Regions from separate parts of the Paenibacillus sp. FSL R5-0887 genome, predicted to be linked through region 1. Evidence: predicted binding sites of a transcription regulator. Region 1 holds the regulator's gene; the other holds the start of a gene.

Region 1 (3,164 bases):
GCGACATGGCCAGAGAATCGCAGACAGGGGCATGTGGCAAAGCTCCTGGCGCATACGCTGCAAACGATGAATGAGGCGGGGCAGACATTATCTTTTCTGCATCCGTTCCTGATCCCCTTTTATCGCAAATTTGGTTGGGAAGTTTATTGTGAATATAAGAAATACTCCATTCCTGTTGCCAAGTTTCCCAAGAAGGTTGAAGTTGAGGGCAAGGTAAGACGTGGTGTTAACGATATCGAAGTATTGGACAACTTATACAATCGTTTTGCAGTTAGATATAACGGAACACTTAAGCGTGATTTGGACTGGTGGGAGAGCTCTGTTCTGGATGATGAAGGTCAGACTGCGGTATTTTATTCACAGCTTGGGGAACCTGAAGGATACGTACTATATAAGATAGAAAATAGAGAGCTGGTCATTGATGAATTTGTGTTTTTGAACGAACAGGCCCGGCAGGGGCTGTGGACATTTCTTGCGAATCACGATTCGATGGTGACCGGTGCATCGCTAAAACTGGTGCCATCCGATGATATGTTACCCTTTTTGCTGCCTGATCCGCGTATAGAGCAGGAGAATTATCCTTATTTTATGGCGCGTATTGTTAATGCTAAAGCATTCGTGGAGAGTTATTCTTTTAAGCGTCACAACAGTCAGAAGAAACAGGTTATCTATATTGAAGATAAATATGCCCCATGGAATGACGGGTTGTGGGAATGGACTGTCTCCGAAAAGGGAGCAGCAGCTTTCTTGCGTATAGAGGGTGAACGGGATGCAGCTGACTTAAGCTGTGAGATTGGTACGCTGACGATTCTAATGTTTGGATATAAACGCCCGGCAGAGCTGGCTCGTTATGGACGTGTGACTGGTAATCCGACGGCTCTGGAATGGCTCGAAGAAATCATACCGCAAGCTGAAACAGCACTTTTTGATCATTTTTAGAAAATAATTAGGCTCTCCCCTTCGAAAGAAGCTGGGAGAGTTCTTTATTTCCGAATACATTCGCTGAAAAAAGTGAAAAATAAGAGAATCCTCTTGGAATTAGCACAGAATATGTTATAATATTAAAAAGTCAAAGAAAGTCAAAGTCAACGCACCTGATGACATACAGTGCGATCCTCTGAATTCGTGAAGTTTTCTTCAGACTTATATGAATGAAGTTCACTAATGAATGTCATTAAGGATGCGGGCCGTAAGCGATATTATGAAGCTTTAAAGAGCACTGGAGGATGAGTGATGCGCAATATCTCTGATATTATTGAACAATATCTGAAGAATATTTTGCATGAAAGTCCCGAAGGTACGGTGGAAATCCAGCGAAATGACCTGGCGGACCAGTTCTCATGCGTACCGTCACAGATCAATTATGTTATTAGTACACGCTTTACACTGGAAAAAGGCTATGTGGTGGAAAGTAAGCGTGGTGGCGGGGGATATATTCGTATTCAACGTTTTGAATTGCCGCCCAACGTGGCACTGCATGCCCATTTAAACCATACTATAGGTGGCGGGATAGATCAGAACGCTGCCGAAGGGTTGATTTATCAACTGGAGGAAGCTGGTTTTCTAAGCAAGCGTGAGGCGTGTCTTATGCGCGCTGCTGTTTCTCGGGATTGCCTAACGGTTAAGATTCCATATCGGGATGAGATTCGGGCCAAGATTATGAAGGCGATGTTAATCTCTTTGTTAGGCAAATAATTGTCAATCATAAGGGAGGGGCTTTCGCTTATGCAATGTCAGGAATGTGGCGTCAAGCCAGCAACACTCCATTTCACCAAGATCGTGAATGGAGAGAAGACAGAATTTCATATCTGCGAGAGCTGTGCGCGGGAGAAGGGTGAACTGATCCCGGGAACTGCTGGAGGATTCTCCATTCACAGCTTGCTGTCCGGTCTGCTTGATCTTGAAGGGGCCGGTAAGGAAAAGACGGCTGCTACGAAGACTACGCAGAGTCTGCAATGTGAGAATTGTGGGATGACGTACTCGCAGTTTAGCAAATTGGGTCGTTTTGGCTGCAGCTCCTGTTATAAATATTTTAACAGTGCACTGGACCCGCTCTTTAAACGGGTGCATGGCAGCACTTCGCATGTAGGCAAGATTCCTAAACGTGCTGGAGCACAAATTGTGTTCAAGCGGCAAATTGATGAATTGAAGCTGGAATTACAGCAAAGTATCGCACAGGAGGAATTCGAAACTGCGGCAGAGCTGCGGGATCAAATTCGCCAACTTGAAAAAGAAATGGCACAAGAGTAAAGTCTTTGATATATAGGGGGGATATGACATGTCAAGTCTCCGATTTACTGAACAAGCGCTTAGTGATTGGATGCGCTCGGGAGGCAGTCACTCCGAGATTGTAATTAGCAGCCGTATGCGTATTGCACGTAATTTAGAGCATCTTCCATTCCCTATGCTTGCTTCCTTAGAGCAATCGGAAGAAGTATTAGAGCTGCTGGCCCCTGTGTTTCATGGGGAAACTGCTGCCGAATTCGGATCTTTTCAACTAATAAAGCTTGCTGAAGTGAATGAACTGGATAAAAAGGTATTGGTCGAGAAACATCTCATCAGTCCTAATCTGGCTAATGATTCACGTGGCGCAGCTGTGATATTAAATGAAGATGAGTCGGTTAGCATCATGATTAACGAAGAAGACCATCTGCGGATCCAATGTCTGTTCCCGGGTCTTCAGGTAAGAGAAGCATGGGAACGTGCGACAGCCATCGATGATATCTTCGAATCGGCTGTGAATTACGCTTTTGATGATAAAAGAGGATACTTGACCAGTTGTCCCACCAATGTGGGTACAGGGCTGCGTGCCTCAGTAATGCTGCATTTGCCAGCACTAGTAATGACCCAACAGATCAATCGCATATTGTCAGCAGTGAACCAAGTGGGATTGACTGTAAGAGGAATTTATGGTGAGGGCAGCGAAGCAGTAGGGAACATCTTTCAAATTTCCAATCAGATTACTCTCGGTCAAACGGAAAGTGAAATCATCGAGAACCTTCACAGTGTAGTCACCCAGATTATAGAGCATGAACGAAATGCCCGTGAAAGGCTGCTTGTAGATTCCGCTTTGAGAATTACAGACCGAGTGAAAAGATCTTATGGGATTTTGTGTTACGCTGCTCTAATGGAGCTTAAAGAATCCGCACAACGGCTGTCTGATG
Region 2 (3,164 bases), 730 kb from region 1:
ACTAACCGTGAAGCCTTCACCTTCTCGCTTAAGGATGGTAAACGTCTACTGTTGGGCGACCTGTTTGGAGCTAATCCAAACTACAAAAAACAGCTGAATGCAAAGCTGAGCAAGCTGCTGAAGGCAGAGGATAGTTATTTGGGAGGATTCAACGGATTGAATACGGAGAAATATTTCTATCTGAAGGACGACAAGGTTGTTCTGTTCTTCCAATTATATGAGTACACAGCGTATGCTGCAGGCTTCCCTGAGTATACTTTTAGTTTCAAAGAGCTTTTGCCGGATGGCAGTAGCCCGTTTGCTGGCATAAAATAAATGGAAATGCTTCGTCTCCGCTAATGTCGGCACAAGACATCTCCCCCTTACCAGAGTTGTCTCTTGTTCATATGCTAAAGGGAGTAACTAGTTTATGAACGGGGGAGAGCTATGGGCTACCAATATACTGCAATTGGCGATTCCTTGACGACTGGATTTGGTGCTCTGCCAGGTAACGGTTTTGTACCGGTGTACCGTAGAATGGCAGAAGGGAGACTGCGGACTACTGTAGCCTCTACGAATTTAGGCGTGAACGGAATGACTACTTCAGAGCTGGAGCAGCGGCTGCGCGGAAATTCCATGATGCGTGAGGCCGTTCGAGTAGCCGATATCATCACTGTGTCTATCGGTGGTAATGATTTGATTCACGCGGCCAAATCAGCAGCAAGACAGCAAGGCAACTTATCCGCAGAACTGCGCAGATCGCTTCAGGAATGCAAACAAAATTTCTCTGCAATTATGAATATCCTTATACAATTGAAGGCGAGGACGCGTAGACCTTTTATCATTAGAATTGTGGGATTATATAACCCCTATCCTCAGGTGGTTGGTGCGACAGAGTGGGTCAGGCAGTTTAATCAATACGCAGCACAGTACAGCAGCCGAGTATGTGGATTTGCTTCGATTTACAGTGAGTTCGCAGGAAATGAGAGAGGGCTGTTATCCATTGATCATTTGCATCCGAATGGCCGGGGTTATCGCGTAATTGCCGAGAAGCTGGATGCGCTAGGTTATGGCGGGCTGGCTTAATTGGATTTAGGTCTTCTATAAAATATAAAGAGGCTGTGCTCTAACCATAACGGATAGAGCACAGCCTCTTTATATTTTTACTTTATAGCTTACACACCGCTAGGCAATGTCTTCTCGATTACTTTATCTACGATACCGTATTCAGCCGCGTCTGCAGCAGTCATGAAGTAGTCGCGATCTGTATCCTTCTCAATACGTTCTAGAGGTTGACCCGTACGTTCTGCTAGAATACGGTTCAGCTTATCGCGCAATTTAAGGATGCGGCGGGCACGGATTTCAATGTCCGTTGCTTGACCTTGAGCACCACCCAAAGGCTGGTGGATCATGATCTCGCTGTTAGGCAGTGCGAAGCGTTTGCCTTTGGCGCCAGCGTTTAGCAGGAAAGCTCCCATGGAAGCTGCCATACCCACACAGATGGTGGAAACGTCTGGTTTAATGTACTGCATTGTATCAAAAATAGCCATACCTGCAGTAATGGAACCGCCTGGGCTATTCACGTAAAGGTGAATGTCCTTGTCAGGATCTTCGGCAGCCAAGAACAGCATTTGTGCGATGATAGAATTGGCTACCACGTCATTAACCTCCGTTCCAAGGAAAATGATGCGGTCCTTCAGCAGGCGGGAATAGATGTCATAAGCGCGCTCGCCGCGGTTGCTCTGTTCTACTACCATAGGAATATAACTCACGTGGAAAACCTCCTTGATATTGGTTCTTCAAATGTATTCATTTTTACTCTTGCCGTATTACCCACATGATAAACAAATTCAAACAAAAAGTCAAAGAAAGTCAAACTTATATTCAAAAAAAAGAGCCGACAAGCGGCTCTTTGGTTAAGTAGTAGTATAGGCACTACTAAATTATGTGCAAAAATGAAATTAATGGCGCGCCCGCCAAGAATCGAACTTGGATCTCAGGCTTCGGAGGCCTACGTCATATCCATTGGACCACGGGCGCAACAAAAATGATTATAATACAATTTTTACACAATTGCAATGTAATATTAATACTGGACAAGCGCTCTAGGGACAGGCATCGGGCGCTATATCTTTTTCTGACCTTATTAATGTATAAGAAGACAAGCGCTTGAGAATTCTACTCTCGGAAGACTTGCGCTTCGAGCAATATTTGGTTAGAATATGGGTGGGACTTAAAAAGTTTACCCGGGACGTTTTGAGACCATGAACAAGGGAATAGAGGAAGACGAAGTTGCAGGAGTGAAAGTATGCGTAATTTATTAGATATCCAAAAGCAGCTTCTGCCTGATCTCATGGAAACCCTTAAGAGACGGTACACGATTCTTCATCAGATCATGCTGTCCGATATTATTGGGCGCAGAACGCTAGCCGCTTCGCTAGATATGACTGAGCGGGTACTGCGTGCCGAGACGGATCTTCTGAAATCGCAAGGGCTTATTGAGATCGAGAGTGTTGGCATGCGCATTAGCGCTGCTGGACGTAGACTGCTTGATTTGCTAGAGCCGGTTGTTAAGAGCCTATTTGGTCTGGATGAGCTGGAAGAGAAAATTCGAGCAACGTATGGTCTGGATAAAGTTATTGTAGTACCGGGTGATTGTGAGTCATCGCCGTTCACCAAACGAGAGCTTGGCCGAGCGGGTGCGAAAGCGCTGCTGAGTATACTTCGCGCAGATGATACAGTTGCCGTCACAGGTGGATCGACGCTTGCCGATATGGCTGATCAACTGGCACCGCCGTTGTCCCTTTCCTATAAGAACGCTTGGTTTGTTCCGGCGCGTGGAGGATTAGGAGAGAGTATGGAGATTCAAGCCAACACGATTGCCTCAACAATGGCAAAGCGGGTTGGAGCCAACTACCGGTTGTTGCATGTCCCTGATTTGCTTAGCGGGGATGCATACCAATCGCTGGCACTTGACTCTAATATTGGAGAGATTGTACAAACCATCCGTAGTTCGCGTATTATTGTACATGGGATTGGGGATGCCATTGAAATGACCCGCCGCCGCAAACTGGACGAGGCTACAGTCTCGGAAATACAGGGTGAAGGGGCAGTGGCCGAATCTTTTGGCTATTATTTCAATGAAGAGGGTCAGGTTGTCCATACCATGCTTACGATGGGTCTAC

The links. Region 1 encodes CtsR, which represses protease genes until heat stress. Its sites were predicted from a motif close to ATGGTCAATAAAGGTCAAACA; they were not measured.
Region 2: the regulator CtsR is predicted to act here: its motif matches at 1,838-1,858, upstream of clpP (ATP-dependent Clp endopeptidase proteolytic subunit ClpP).

What each region holds. Positions count from the first base shown of each region.
Region 1 covers NZ_JBBOCE010000002.1:2,693,640-2,696,803, forward strand. The annotation lists gene MKY14_RS29615 (GNAT family N-acetyltransferase) at 1-939, shown strand, start outside; gene MKY14_RS29620 (CtsR family transcriptional regulator) at 1,234-1,695, shown strand; gene MKY14_RS29625 (UvrB/UvrC motif-containing protein) at 1,726-2,250, shown strand; gene MKY14_RS29630 (protein arginine kinase) at 2,279-3,164, shown strand, end outside.
Region 2 covers NZ_JBBOCE010000002.1:1,965,852-1,969,015, reverse strand. The annotation lists gene MKY14_RS26510 (PdaC/SigV domain-containing protein) at 1-315, shown strand, start outside; gene MKY14_RS26505 (GDSL-type esterase/lipase family protein) at 427-1,065, shown strand; gene clpP (ATP-dependent Clp endopeptidase proteolytic subunit ClpP) at 1,155-1,751, opposite strand; tRNA gene MKY14_RS26495 (tRNA-Arg) at 1,945-2,019, opposite strand; gene MKY14_RS26490 (sugar-binding transcriptional regulator) at 2,288-3,164, shown strand, end outside.